2 regions of the Undibacterium sp. CY21W genome follow, and region 1 is predicted to be linked to the other one. Evidence: riboswitches for the same ligand, from Rfam matches in the RefSeq annotation. Region 1 holds a riboswitch; the other holds the start of a gene.

Evidence for each region. A riboswitch is a leader RNA that binds a small molecule or an ion and turns the genes downstream of it on or off. The one in region 1 is predicted to bind manganese.
Region 2: it holds a riboswitch for manganese, as region 1 does, so the genes downstream of both, H8K29_RS03810 (sodium:calcium antiporter) here and H8K29_RS02220 (TMEM165/GDT1 family protein) in region 1, are expected to answer to the same signal.

Annotation. Positions count from the first base shown of each region.
Region 1 covers NZ_JACOGE010000001.1:503,660-511,442, forward strand. Annotated here, with positions in the region: gene H8K29_RS02195 (tetratricopeptide repeat-containing response regulator) at 1-815, shown strand, start outside; gene H8K29_RS02200 (HDOD domain-containing protein) at 916-2,469, shown strand; gene H8K29_RS02205 (LysE family transporter) at 2,569-3,213, shown strand; gene H8K29_RS02210 (hypothetical protein) at 3,220-4,023, opposite strand; gene H8K29_RS02215 (arsenate reductase family protein) at 4,016-4,387, opposite strand; gene H8K29_RS02220 (TMEM165/GDT1 family protein) at 4,398-4,970, opposite strand; yybP-ykoY riboswitch at 5,063-5,169, opposite strand; gene H8K29_RS02225 (MgtC/SapB family protein) at 5,349-6,071, shown strand; tRNA gene H8K29_RS02230 (tRNA-Tyr) at 6,144-6,228, shown strand; tRNA gene H8K29_RS02235 (tRNA-Gly) at 6,268-6,341, shown strand; tRNA gene H8K29_RS02240 (tRNA-Thr) at 6,374-6,448, shown strand; gene tuf (elongation factor Tu) at 6,523-7,713, shown strand.
Region 2 covers NZ_JACOGE010000001.1:853,221-861,003, forward strand. Annotated here, with positions in the region: gene H8K29_RS03805 (YkgJ family cysteine cluster protein) at 1-143, opposite strand, end outside; gene H8K29_RS03810 (sodium:calcium antiporter) at 1,488-2,492, opposite strand; yybP-ykoY riboswitch at 2,583-2,693, opposite strand; gene H8K29_RS03815 (carbohydrate porin) at 3,933-5,300, shown strand; gene mgtA (magnesium-translocating P-type ATPase) at 5,620-7,783, shown strand, end outside.

The DNA of each region.
Region 1 (7,783 bases):
TTGCGATGGAAACCGGTGACATCGAAACCGCAGAAAACGTGTTTAAAAAAGTCGTCAGCAAGGCAAAATTTTCTGAATTCCGTGATCCTGAAGATCACATGAATCTGGTCGATGCGCTGGTCAAAAAAGGCGACACCGATCAGGCTAAATCGGTGATCCGCGACATGGACAGAAGTATGGTCGGTCTGAAAAAGACCGCGGCCTGCCGCGCGATTTCAAATGCGATGGTGCATGCCAAAACCGGTGACGCGAGGTTGACCGAAGAACTCGGTGCCGCCGTCGAAGCCTCGCGCGAAGACATCGGTTTATCGACTGGCGCCAAGATCGGTCTGGCGAAGAGTTGCCTTGATAACGACAATGAAGACGCGGCTTCCGAAATTATTCTCGACGTGATGAAAAATGCGGCGAGTAACCAGCAGGTCATGAACAAGGCGATGGGCGTGTTTGAAAGCGCCGGCAAAGGGCATCTGGCGAAAGAGCTGGCACAGCGCAGCAAGAAGGAAGTTATGGATCTGGTGGCGCTGGGTGTGCAAAAAGCGAAGCAGGGCGATTTCCGCGGTTCTGTCGAGCTGATGACGGCCGCTGCCCGTAAATCGCCGGATAATTCACAAGTGGTGATGAATGCTGCGCTGGCGGCATTGAAATGTCTGGAAAATCTTGGCTGGGACAATACTATCGGCGAGCAGGCGAAGGCGCTGATCGAATCTGCGCGTCATCTTGATCCTATGAATCCGCGTCTGAAGGCGATTCGGGGTTTATATGATGAGCTGCAGAAAAAGTATGGTTTGAGTATCAGTCGTTTTACAAAAAATTAGATCGATTGCCATATCTGCCAGCCGTATCGGCGATTGATCGAACAGCAGGCAGGAGTCGCACAGTATCTTGTCGAATTCATTGGCTGCACACGCAGGAACTATGGCAACTTATCCAACAACAGGTTTTTCTCAGATTCCCCTCGAGTCGCATCGCGAACGCTTATTAAAAAAAATCCGAGACGAAAACGATTTACCGACACTAGGTGTCGCGATCGCTAAAGTCGTTGAAATTACTTCGTCCGGCGAAGATTCGGTGTCACGTCTCGCGCATTTTGTCTTGTCGGATGTCGGTCTGACGCAAAAAATCTTGCGGTTGGCAAATACGGTGCAATACCGGACTGCGGCTGGCGCTGCGGTGACGACCATTTCACGCTCGATATTTCTGCTCGGATTCAATACCGTTAAAACCAGCGCGCTGGCGATGCTGCTGGTCGATTTTTTCAAAGATCAGGCGCAGGCGATCAGTGTACGTAAAGAGCTGATTCATTCTTTGTGCGCCAGCATTATCGGCCGCGAAATTGCACAGCGTGGACGTTTTCAGGATGGCGAAGAAGCGGCGGTTGCTTCCTTGTTCAAGAATGTCGGCAAGGTTCTGATTGCCTCGTTTGACCACGGATTATTTTCTCGTATCCAGAATGTCGCTGCCACCGGAGAAACCAGTGAAGATGCGGCATCGGTCTTGTTGCTCGGCTGTAGCTTCGAGCGTTTTGGCGAGCTGGCGTTGCAAGGCTGGAAAATCCCGGACGCAATTATTCAGGCGATGGCGCCATTGCCTTCTGGCGAGCTGCGCAAGAGCACGCAACGTAATGAATGGCTGAAACAAGTGGCAAGCTTCAGCGATGCGCTGGCCGGTATTCTGATTTCGGGTGTCGGCGATAAATCAGCCCGTTATGAAAAATTGCTGAAGCGCTTCGGTAAAGTGCTGGAGCTGGATCAGGCGATGCTGGACGATTTGTTGCTCAAAGTCGAAGCTGAGACCCGCCAGATGGCAAAGAGCATGGATATTGCCTTGCCAGAGGCGAATGCAGAAGCACCGGAATTATTGAAGGCGCTGGGTGTTCCCAGTGAGTTTTTGCTGAAGACCGCCGAAGTCACTCCCGCGCAGGAAGCGATTCGTTACCCCAGCGGAAAACCGCACAACGCGCGTGATCTGTTGCTGACCGGCGTGCAGGATGTGACGCAGATGCTGACCTCCGATGACTATAAATTGAATGATTTGATCTTGCTGGTGCTCGAAACCTTGTACACCAGCATGGGATTTCGTTTTGCCACAGTCTGCCTGCGCGATATCAGCAGCGGGCGTTATGTCGCGCGCCTGGCGGTTGGTGAACATTATGCAGAACGGCAAAAGAGCTTTTTCTTCGGCGGCAAATCCGAGTCTGATTTATTTGCGCTGGCCTTAAGCAATAATGCTGACGTGATGATTTCGGATGCGATGGTGCCAAAAATCCGCAGTTTATTGCCAGCCTGGCATCAGGAATTATTACCGGACGCCCGCAGTTTCATTATTTTGCCGCTGGTCATACAAAAGAAGCCTCTAGGCTTGTTTTATGCGGATCGCGCGACCACCGCAGATGAAGGCGTGCCGCCGGATGAAACCGCTTTGATAAAGACCTTGAAAAGTCAGTTACTCGCGGCGATGATGCGAGGCTGATTTTTTATTCTACGATCTGCGATTGATTGCGGCAGCGGCTACAATAGTTTTTGTGTTTTTTTTGCAGTTTAATTTCAGCGCTCGTCGCTATTGATGATTATGACTTTTTCTACCTGGTTTGCCTTTCTGATTGCCGCTTGTGTAATCGCTATTTCCCCTGGTTCTGGTGCAGTGTTATCGATGTCGCATGGGCTGAATTACGGCGTCAAAAAAGCCAGTACAACGATACTGGGCTTGCAGGCTGGCTTGTTGTTGATTCTGGCGATTGCCGGGGCAGGGGTGGGTTCGATTCTGTTAGCGTCAGAATTCGCGTTTAATATCGTTAAAATCGTTGGTGCGCTGTATTTGATTTATCTCGGATTTAATCAATGGCGTGCGCGGGTAGAAGTTGTGAAGGAAGAAGAAAAAAAAGTCACGCTGACACAGTTGCCCACTGCGCGCCGACGTTTCCTGATCGGATTTTTTACAAATACGACGAATCCTAAAGGCATCATTTTTATGGTGGCGGTGTTACCACAATTTATTTCGCATGATGCGCCGTTGTTGCCGCAGCTTTGCATACTCGGGGCGACTATGTGCGGCGTCGATCTGATCGTGATGCATAGCTATGCGTATGCCGCCTCGACCATGCAGAGATATTTCAGTGATCCACGCTGGTTAAAAAGCCAGAATCGCTTCTTCGGCGGGATACTGATGGCGATTGGGGCTGCGCTGTTTTTCGTCAAACGCAGCCCGTCCAACTGATTTGCTTTAGTTCAGCTCAATACCTTGTTTCTTGGCGAGAGAATCAATGTCTTGCCAGATGGTCATCTGATTTAACAAGCGGGTTGCCGGGTCCAGCATGGCATTTAGATTGAAGAAGCGCTCCAGCGATGTTTCGTCAAATTGACTGCGCTGAGAAAAATTGATGCGACCGTATTGCTTATTGAAGGCATTCAGTAAATCTGCCGGTGTGTCTTTGTGCCACGATTGCATCAGACCACCGACCATCAATGCTGTATCGGTGGTTTGTTCCAGACTGCGTGGATTTCGGGCAACGCTGATATCGCGGTAATCGAGCAGGCGCGGGAAATAGAATTGTTTGATCCAACTCGCCGGAATTCCGCATTCTCTTTGCAAAGAACCACTGCGCCAGAGTTTCCAGCTTTTCTCGGCTTCACCTTCACTGACGAAATGCGTGTCTGCCTGCACGACACAATCTTCCCCGAGCACGATTTCCAGTACGACCGGTAAGCCGGTTTCACTGGCAATGCTTTCCAGCTCCGGCATTTGCGGTTTTTCGCCGCGATGATTCTGCAGCGCTTGCACGAAAGCTGCCATGATGTCCTGATGTGCGTGATGGACCGCGCCGGTGTTATTGCAGAAATCTGCACACGCAGCGAAGTAGGCCATCAACTCGCCTATTATGATTCCTGGTATTGATGCGCCAGCGGCATCTTGCAAACCCTGGCGCACACTACTCATCGCGATACCATTTCTTAAAATCGGATAAAGCTGGGTTGTTGTGCAACCGAATTTGACGATACTGCCAGCGGCAAGTTTAAATTCACTCATGTGATGAAACTTTCTTAAATAGGTGCAGCACTTGTTCCGGCGGACGTCCTATGACCGCTCTTCCATTGAATGTAGCGATAGGACGTTGCAGTAATTTGGGACAATCTGCGATGGCCTGAAGCGCGCGGGAAACGTCGGCTTCCGCCAAATTTTTCTCGGCATATTCCGCTTCGTTAGTACGCAACATTTGTTGTACATCGCCGCCCAGTTGCTCCAGCAGCGTCGTTAATTGTCCGACCGACAGCGGTGTTTTCTGGTAGTCGATGACCTTTAATTCCTGCGCGTGTTCAGCGCAGGCAGATTCGAGTATCGCCAGTGCTTCACGTGATTTGGAGCAACGCGGATTATGATAAATCGTCAGCATTTCTTTCTCTTTATAAAAAACGATCGCCGATACCCATCAGCACCAAGACACCAAGAATAGCGAATACGCCAGCAGCAATCCAGCGGACTATTTTGAATGGAAAATTCGGCGCTGCGATTTTTCCTAAAAAGACTGCAGGAATATCAGCAATCAACATACCCAGCGTTGTACCTGCGATAACCAGGTAGAGATTCGAGTATTTTGCTGCCAGTGCGACCGTTGCCAGCTGTGTTTTATCGCCGATTTCGGCAATAAAGAAAGTGATGCAGGTCAGCGCGAAGACGCCGTATTTTCCTTCACTCAGGCCTTCATCTTCCATTTCATCAGGTTTCAGTGTCCAGGCTGCAATGGCCAGAAACGATAATCCTAGCGCCCAGCGCAACAACGTGGAGGGAATATTAGTGGCAACCCATTGGCCGAGTAATCCGGCCAGAGCATGATTGGCTAAGGTAGCAATCAATATGCCGAGAATGATAGGGATTGGTTTTTTATAGCGCGCTGCCAGTAATAAGGCGAGCAATTGCGTTTTGTCACCAATTTCGCCAACGGTGACGGCCAGAGCAGAGACGAGGAAAGCTTCCATGATTTTTATTGAGATCGGGCGCTGATAACCAATGACAGCAACACTCCGCCCGATCTCCGGTAACAGAAGTGCAACTATCAAAGGTCTTGCCAAATCCCGCGCAGATCACAGGATCAACCGCACCATGACTGTTGAGTCAAGTATGTTGATGCGATTTCTTCAGCAAGGCTGAAGCAGGCTACTCCCCAATGAATGTGAGCGCGGATTATACTGCATAGTCGCTTGCGGATGATAGGTTTAAAAAACGGGAACTGATTTTTACCCGGATATCTTACGCAGGTAGCGTAAATTGCTTTCCGCCACAGACTGATAGTTGATAAACTAAAAAACGATTTACATCATTTATGGGGCGTTATGGGAAGTTACCTGAGTCATTTCATGAGTTTCTGGTCGGCCGCCGAACTGAACGCCAACATCATCATATTCTTAAATTTGGCTGGCGCAATGTTGCTGGGCTTTGTTGTCGGCTACGAGCGCTCTTATCACGGACGTGCCGCAGGCATGCGGACCTACGGGCTGGTATGTATGGCTTCTGCAGCGTTGGTCGTGATTGCCGGTTACCCTGACTTCTGGTACGGCGGTCGGGCGATAGCGCCGGTGGCGCTTGATCCGACCAGAATTATTCAGGGAATCGTTACCGGTATTGGTTTTCTCGGTGCCGGTGTGATCATGAAGGAAGGATTCACGATCAGCGGTTTGACGACGGCTGCTTCGGTGTGGGCGTCATCTGCGATCGGTGTTTTGGTCGGAGTAGGCTTTTATGCCGCGGCAATTCTGTTGGCACTTTTGTCGGCTGCCTGCATGGTATGGGTGCATCGCCTTGAGTCCTGGTTACCTTCACAAGCGGCAATTGTGATCACGATACGTTTTAAAAAGGGATTTTTGCCGGATGAGAAAACAATGGGCGAAATGGCTTTGAGACGCGGTTATGAAATGGCCAGTGGTACGTTGGCGATTGCACAGAGTAATGGTGCTCTGGAGTGGCGTTTTGTTGCCGTCGCAATGGATAAAAAGCTTGCGCTGCCAATCAGTGTTTTATCTCAGGACTTCGAAAAATTTGACGGCGTTGATTCCTTCCAGTTGTCGCATGCACGAAATTGACTCTTTTCGACAATTTTTTTAAATAGCTCTTGACATCAGTGCTTCGGATCTCTATAGTTCTGAGTTCCCTATGGAGGGGTGGCCGAGTGGTTAAAGGCGACAGACTGTAAATCTGTTCTCTCTGAGTACGCTGGTTCGAATCCAGCCCCCTCCACCATAGGAAAGAATTTGTATTGCGGCTGAAGTGGTAGCCCCTGCGGGTGTAGCTCAATGGTAGAGCTGAAGCCTTCCAAGCTTATGACGAGGGTTCGATTCCCTTCACCCGCTCCAGTTATTTTGCATGGCTTTGTGCAGACTAAGCTGCCCTTGTAGCTCAGTGGTAGAGCACTCCCTTGGTAAGGGAGAGGCCACGTGTTCAATCCACGTCAAGGGCACCATGTAAGCTGGTGTTTCAAGTCTGAAGTCGTCGGGCGCGTGCCTGAGTATCTCATAAAATCGTTAGGAGTCCAAAATGGCAAAAGGTAAGTTCGAACGCACCAAGCCGCACGTCAACGTAGGTACAATTGGTCACGTTGATCACGGTAAAACAACATTGACAGCAGCGATTGCAACAGTATTGTCTGCAAAATTCGGTGGCGAAGCGAAGAAATACGACGAAATCGACGCAGCACCAGAAGAAAAAGCACGCGGTATTACAATTAATACTGCCCACGTTGAATACGAAACAGCAACACGCCACTACGCTCACGTTGACTGCCCAGGCCATGCTGACTATGTTAAAAACATGATCACTGGTGCGGCTCAGATGGACGGCGCGATTCTGGTTTGCTCCGCAGCAGACGGCCCAATGCCACAAACACGTGAGCACATCCTGTTGGCTCGCCAGGTTGGCGTTCCATACATCATCGTTTTCCTGAACAAATGCGACATGGTTGATGACGCTGAATTGCTGGAACTCGTTGAAATGGAAGTACGTGAATTACTGTCCAAATATGAATTCCCAGGCGACGATCTGCCTATCATCCAAGGTTCCGCAAAACTGGCGCTCGAAGGCGACAAAGGTCCATTGGGCGAAGAAGCAATCCTGAAACTGGCTGATGCACTCGACACCTACATCCCAACACCAGAGCGCGCTGTTGACGGCGCCTTCCTGTTGCCAGTAGAAGACGTATTCTCCATCTCTGGTCGCGGTACAGTGGTGACTGGTCGTATCGAACGCGGTATCATCAAAGTTGGCGAAGAGATCGAAATCGTCGGTATCAAAGACACAGTTAAGACAACATGTACTGGCGTTGAAATGTTCCGCAAATTGCTGGATCAAGGTCAAGCTGGTGACAACGTCGGTGTTCTGCTGCGCGGTACAAAACGCGAAGACATCCAACGTGGTCAAGTGTTGGCAAAACCAGGTTCAATCAAGCCACACAGCCACTTCACAGGCGAGATCTACGTTTTGTCGAAAGATGAAGGCGGTCGTCATACACCATTCTTCAACAACTACCGTCCACAGTTCTACTTCCGTACAACGGACGTCACCGGTTCGATCGAGTTGCCAGCAGACAAAGAAATGGTGATGCCAGGTGATAACGTCTCTATCACAGTCAAACTGATCAACCCGATCGCGATGGAAGAAGGTCTCCGCTTCGCTATCCGTGAAGGTGGTCGTACTGTTGGTGCGGGTGTTGTTGCTAAAATTATCGAGTAATTTTTAAAGTTCATTCGAAATAAGTATTGCGGCTTGCCAAGGTCGCAGTACTTATCAAGTGGTTCTAAGA
Region 2 (7,783 bases), 350 kb from region 1:
GGGTGATTAAAAATTTTACAAAGCAAATTCTCATCAAGTTGAGGGCAAGCAGAATGAGCTGGCTTTCCTTCAGGCATGCCAGGTATGGGGCTGGAAATCGACGGTGCGATACAGCATGCACCGCAAGCATCACGACACTGCATGGATCGCCTCCTTTTTTGGGGATAAGCCGGACTGGGCGGATATTGTTCTGCGGAACGCGTTAACAGCATTCTCTGAATTTGCGCGTGTTGGCTTGCGACCGTGAATTCTTTTCATACTTGCTTAGACATCCAATGATTAATGAGCCAGAGTGCGATGGCGTTGCGCTTGGTAGAACGGCTAATACCTGCATGCAGGTGATGCCGTCAATTCATCATTTTAAGTGCAGATTTTGGCATTTTGTCGCATTTGCCTGGTTTAGCCGCTGTCTTTCTTGCATGATGCGCAGGAATTGTTTCATCCGAATATAGTCTTGAATGAGTCGTCTTTAAAATCAAAGAGTTAAGCATTCGTCTTTGCTTAGGCGTGCTATGTTACAACTTGAACAGAAATAGCCTTCTTCTGATTTTGCGCTGCTTACGACAATATATTCTTGAATCAATTAGTGTTAATTTGTGCTTAAAATTGACCTATTTTTCTGGATAATTTGTTTCTAAATTTAGGGTCTCAAACTAAATTGCGTATTCTCATCTATTTCCGCCGGCTGTTCTCGCTTAAACCATGTCACTCGTTCCAGCCCAATGCCGTCCAGTGGCCGGATAGCTTGAAGCTAGGCTAGTGTTCGTGGAGTTGTCGGCATCGCCGTTCGAAGTTGTGAGATTTCACGTATTTTTCAGCTAAGCAAGATGCTATCTTGCACAGACATAGTCCGAGTTCGGCCAAGAACGGACATTCAACGCTGGTGAAAAAACCTGTTCATGTCAATGAACAGGTTTTTTATTTTGTCACTTACATTCTCTCAGTAAAGAACTGTATGCCGGTGCGTTTGACTAGTTCTTCATAGGTGATCGATTTTCCTGCTTTTGTGTTGTCGATGTTTTCGACCCAGTAAGCCCATCTCTTGTTTTCTGAAGGGTCGTAGACCAGTTTGAAAAGATATTTGGGTAGCCGCATAACCGACCTGACGCTAGGTTGAATGAGGACTGTAGGGTGTTTCAAGTATTTCGCATACTCTCATTTTTACACATCAATCTACTGATAATTAATAAAATTATACCAACCATCAATTTAGCATGTTATCCACAGTCCAGCCCGCTGCTCAATGTATCGAGCAACCATGCACAGGATCTACTCGACTTCAAGGATTACCTCTTTGAGGTGGTAGAGCATCAATTGGGGCATCGATTGGCGTTACTGGTTTCACACTACGTGTATTGCTCCCGGAACGACCTTTTGGGAGGGCATTTTATCGCTTGATGCGGCTCTCCCAAAGTTAAAAGTTAGGCTATCGAAGCTGTAGACGACGTTCAACCTGAGAAGTCTGATACTTGTCTCTGCTAGTGCAATCAGCGTGGAAAATAGAAGGCAATAAGCAAAGCAAAAACGCCGTATAAAGCACTAACAGCGACCAGCACACGACTATCGACTGCGCCGCGCCTAAAAAGCTGCCACAGAAATACGATTGCTAAGGTGGTCAATACGCCTGCAGCCATCAGGGGGCCATCGAAGAGCCATGGAGTAAAAAAGATGCCTAAAGCGCTGGGGATGGTCGCTTGAATCATCATGGCTCCGGAAATATTAGCTAGCGCTAAGCGCTCTTTGCCTTGCCGTATCCAGATAAGTGCATTCATCATCTCTGGCAACTCAGTTGCCACTGGGCTCAGCAATAATGCCACCAGGTGCGGTGGCCACTGTAAGTTTGTACCGATACTCTCAAGCTGCCCAACAAAAACATGGGATGCTGCACTAATCACGATCAAAGCAAGCGTTACCTGCAAGCCAGCCCATTTCAGGGAAGGTTCTAATTCGGACGGGCGGATTTTAAGGGGCTCGATCTCCTCCTCTTTAGGTGCGGTATCGCTCTCTTGAATTTCGCGCCATACGTAGATTGCATAGGCTGCCAAGAAAAGTATGCCCAACCAAGGTTTGATCGCAAAAGCGACTAAACCGAGTCCAACTTTCACCACAAACACTGCAAGAAATGCAACTTGATCCCGGCTTAAACGAACATGGTCGGCGTGAATATGATGCGTATCCCGTTCGAGTCGCCGACGATGAAAAAGTAATGCCAAACCAACGACGGCATAGCCCAGTGTGGCGAGAACAAGAGGGCCTCCCATGGCTGCACCAACGCCAATATCCTTTTGGTCTGGTGTGGTGCCAAACACAACGGACATAAAGGTTACTGCGCTTTCAGGCAATGCCGTACCAAAAGCGGCAAGCACAGAACCAACGGCAGTTGCACCGAGATTCAAACGACGACCGAACCATTCGATACCGTTGACGAAGTATTCGCAGGCTAAATAGATGGCACCTGCGGATGAAAAAAATAGGATAAGTGTCAGAAACATGAAGTTATTGTGCCGGGCAAGTAAGATTCCAATGGCGCGCAAATGCGACTTGCCCGGCTGGCAAAACGCATGCGGCCAAAGGTCTCGCCTAGCTCTCCTAATACAGAGGCTGAGCACGCCATGAGACATGAGGTCTCAAGTTTGTTGACGTGATCTCTTTAGCGGGGCTGCTAAAGATGGCTACTTCCCAATGACAATAGCCCGCATTTTACTGTTTTTTTTAAATATTGATATGGTTCATTGCCACTAAAATGCTTCTCGCCGAAGTCACAAGCCATTTATGGGATGCTATAAGCTGAGAATCTCTTGGTTATTCAGGTAGCTGAGAATCATTATTTAAAAAGACAAATTAAATTGCCTGAATGTGGTTTTATTGCTTGACACACTTTTGAAGTAAAAACTAAAATTCGGCATCGAAAAATATGGAGCTTTGATCTTGGACAGTTGCAGTTGTCGCTTGCTAAATTTGGGTAACACCCCAGCCAACATCGCTTAAGCTTCGCAGTCATTTCTCTGCTACAGCTAAGAGTTAGCTGTAGTGTCAACGACTTCACGTCGTCATCCCCACTTACCGTTTGCCGCATTGCGCGTTTGCGTGATTATCTATTTTTTTGCACTTGCAACTAATAGGCTATTCAAACACATTCGCCGTAACTAAGTAGTTTTGTTCTACTTGGACAAGAGACGCTTTTTGCTTTTTGAACTTACCTCGTTCTGGATCACTAAACATTTCATGCAAAGTGAACTCCAGATTTGAAGGTCATTGAAAATGAGAGAAGTTCGATATCACACCGAACTTCTCATTTGTACGAGTTTCTTTTTCAAGTGAGTATAAAAATGAAAAAATTAGAAATTACACGTTTCACATCCTCAAGCCGTACGTTGGACAGAGTCGTTAACTGGACATTTGGTTGGTCGAGTAAGCAAGTAGATGCGACAATTAAAAGCAATCATCGATTTTTAAACCGCAGCGTAAGAAGCGGTAGTGGGATCTACGGTATGTTGGTCTCAAAATCACATTCAAGCCGTTAATCATCAATATAAATTTGTATTGCATTTCATTTTCTGAAGTGCATTTAAACAGTATTCAATCAATGGAGTTTTTCGTGGGCATAAGCTCAGATTGTTATAGTTGTCGATTATTAATTTTGACTCTGCCGTAGCACGACCTGCCAAGAATTCTCTTGCCGTCGTCTTGCTACATGCAGATGGCGGTATCCAAACAGTGGAAATTATTTTCTCACTACCGACCTCCAAACTAATTCGTCGAGACCATATAGCACATTGTTATTTGTTTCGATATTGATCTAGATTTTCATCATTGGGGTTATTCGTCAATGATGAGCACCGTCTGCGTGCGCGCAAACATCGATCAATTGACAACTGAACTTAAACTGACAAAAACGCTTTTCAATTCGTTCATTTTTTCGGAGTTTTGTTATGTTTCAAATCACTAAAATAAAGATTGCAGTGTGCTCAGTCTTCGTCACTTTTTCGGGCATCACCATGACTGCGTGCGCAGCAGATATTGCACCTGAAAATAATGCGATTCTCACTACGCCATCTTTTCTATTAGATGAATGGAGTACCCATTGGCAAATGACCTATGTAAATCAATGGCATCCTGATTTTACTGCACCGTACAGCGGTACAAACAGCATGGATTCGTCTGCTCGAAATACAAATACCACTGACATAACCTTGTTTCTCGGTCGCCGTTTAGGGAAAAATACTGAGCTGTGGTTAAACCCAGAAATAGATCAAGGTTTTGGTTTAAGCAACACGGTGGGAATGGCTGGGTTCCCGAACGGAGAGGGCTACAAAATTGGCGAGAATCGTCCCTATCTTCGTCTACCACGCGCATTTGTACGTCACGTCATTTCATTGAGTGGTGATGAACAAAAAGTCGAAGAAAGTACCAACCAATTGGCGTCGACGCAAAGTACAAATAATATAGTCATAACTGTTGGTAAATTCTCGGTCGTTGATATTTTTGATAATAATAGTTACGCGCATGATCCACGATCTGACTTTTTAAACTGGTCAATTATCGACTCGGGCACATTTGACTATGCGGCGGATTCCTGGGGTTTTACGAACGGTGCGACGATTGAATGGAATCAAGATAAGTGGAGTCTGCGTGGCGGCGCATTCCAAATGTCTGAAGTTCCAAATCAAAAGGTGGTGGGATTTCATTTTCATCAACATAGTTTCGTGACTGAACTTGAACACCGCCATGAGTGGGATGGGCACCCAGGAAAAATCAAACTATTAGCATTTGTTAACGTTGGTAGGATGGGGGATTACCGTGATGCAGTTCGACTTGGACAACTGACTAATGCCACGCCTGATACTTCCCTTGTTCGCCATGACAGCTCTAACCCGGGTATCACACTAAATTTTGAACAAGAACTGACGAACGATTTAGGTGTATTTGCTCGCATGGGTGTCAACAGTGGAAAAAAAGAAGCCTATGAATTTACTGACATCAATCGTTCGATTTCGGGTGGTTTTTCATTGCAAGGAACTAGCTGGGGAAGAGCAAGCGACAAGATTGGTATTGCTGCCGCAGTAAATGCCTTATCAGCAGAAGCAAAAGCCTACTTTACCGCAGGTGGCATTGGTATTTTAGTCGGAGATGGACAATTAAATTATGGCAAGGAAAAGATTGTCGAAGCCTTCTATTCAACATCTTTGACCAAAAATTTAAAGCTCACTCTTGATTATCAACACGTCACAAACCCGGCGTATAACCGTGATCGTGGTCCATTTTCGATTTATGGAGTTCGCTTGCATGCAGAGTTATAAATAAGGTTGAAATTATGAGAACAAATCTGAAAATGGTCGCGCAAACTAAAAGCGCCGTTCTCGATGACCAACATGACGACTTTTTCAATACAATTTTGCATGAAGATATCGCGCCACGAAAATCAATCAGTGCATGCAGGTCGCTGAATTGGCGACACATCAACAACTCAGGCCAACAACTCAGGCTACAACGCTGACCGAGGGCCTGCCAATATCGCCTAAGTGCGACTGCATACGGAATTTTGAAAACACTATGGACTGTCCGTCTCGACTGCCACCACCTTGATTATTTCAGGATGGTGGCGATAAGGAATACAAAATGAACTTCACCATCCTCAAAGAAATCTTCGCAGGCTTCCTTCGCACCCGCCATATTGCTCGGCATTTTCGGCGCTTCGCCCTACTAGATGCTCTGAACCAAACTGGCGCGAGCCGCGAGGTGCCTGCCACACTGGCGCAAACGCTCGTAGCCGCAGCCAAGAGCGATACCGAGGCCCTTTTCAAGATACTTGATAGCCACGCCGACGGTCTCACTGAAGGACAGGCTGAAGCTGTCCGTGAGCGTGTCGGCTTAAACGAAGTCGAACACGAAAAGCCTTTGCCTTGGTGGATGCACCTATGGCACTGCTATAAAAACCCGTTCAACCTGCTGCTTACATTGCTGGTCGTCGTTTCCTATGCGACCGACGACATGAAAGCCGCTCTCGTGATTGGCACGATGGTGGTGCTCTCAACATTTTTGCGCTTTTGGCAAGAGTCTAGATCCAACAAGGCAGCTGACGAGCTCAAGGCAATGGTGAGCAATACGGCAACTGTAATACGACGCGACCCCTCGGAAGACGCTGCGGAAGAGGCCAGAAAGTATTTCGATGTTGCATTACACCCCAAAGCGGCGCATCGCATTGAGGTGCCCATCAAGCAACTCGTACCCGGCGATTTGGTTGCGTTATCTGCAGGCGATATGATTCCGGCGGACTGCCGCTTGCTCACGGCCAAAGACCTGTTCATCGCGCAATCCGCTATGACAGGTGAGTCTATGCCAGTAGAGAAATTCACGTTCCTGTCGGACACAAACGCAGTCAGTCCGCTGGAGTTAGACAACATCGTTTTTATGGGCACTAACGTGGTTTCCGGCGCAGCAACGGCCATCGTGATTTCGACCGGCAACAGCACCTACTTCGGTGCGCTGGCCGTCCGGGTAACTGCCACAGACCGCGCGCCAACGGCGTTTCAGTCGGGTGTCAACAAGATCAGTTGGCTCTTGATCCGGTTCATGTTCGTCATGGCGCCATTGGTACTGTTCATCAACGGATTTACCAAAGGGGACTGGATGGAGGCGCTGCTGTTTGCTCTCTCCATCGCCGTTGGCTTGACGCCCGAAATGCTGCCGATGATTGTCACTTCGACCCTCGCTAAGGGGGCGGTAATTTTGTCGCGCAAGAAGGTCATCGTCAAGCGGTTGGACGCGATTCAGAACTTTGGTGCCATGGACGTACTCTGTACTGACAAAACCGGCACGCTTACGCAGGACAAGATTTTTCTATCGCGCCACATTGATGCTTGGGGACTGGATTCCGACGAAGTGTTGGAGATGGCTTACCTCAACAGCTACTACCAGACGGGTTTGAAAAATCTGCTTGACGTGGCCGTATTAGAACATGTTGAGGTGCACAGCGTATTGGAAGTTGCCACAGCCTTCCGTAAGGTGGACGAAATTCCATTCGACTTCACACGCCGTCGGATGTCGGTGGTGGTCGCGGAACATGATGAGCATCACTTATTGATTACCAAAGGAGCCGTAGAAGAAATTCTGTCTGTCTGCACCCAGGTCCGTCATGGCGAGGCAGTGGAATCCCTCACACCGGAACTGCTGAACCGCATCCGTCAAATTACTGCAAACCTTAATGAAGAAGGTTTGCGTGTGGTTGGCGTTGCTGCTAAGGAGTTGCCACCGACCAAGGACACCTATGGTCTTGCAGATGAAGGCGAGTTGACTTTGATCGGATACGTTGCATTCCTTGATCCACCTAAGGACAGCGCGGCTCCGGCGCTAAAAGCTTTGGCCGAGCACGGTGTGACTGTTAAGGTGCTTACCGGAGACAACGAATTGGTCACGGAAAAAGTGTGCCGCGAGGTAGGCATCAAAGTTAAACCAGAAACTATTCTGATGGGTTCCGATATCGAACGCATGGATGATAGCAAGTTGGCAATGGCCGTGGAGAAAACCAATGTCTTTGCCAAGCTCACACCCGCCAACAAAGAGCGCATTGTGCGGATGCTTAAGAGCAACGGCCATGTAGTTGGTTTCATGGGAGATGGCATTAATGATGCGCCAGCCCTGCGTGCTGCCGATATTGGCATCTCGGTCGATACGGCGGTCGACATTGCAAAGGAGGCGGCTGACATCATTTTGCTGGAAAAGAGTTTAATGATCTTGGAAGAAGGTGTGTTGGAAGGTCGGCGTACCTTCTCCAACATGCTTA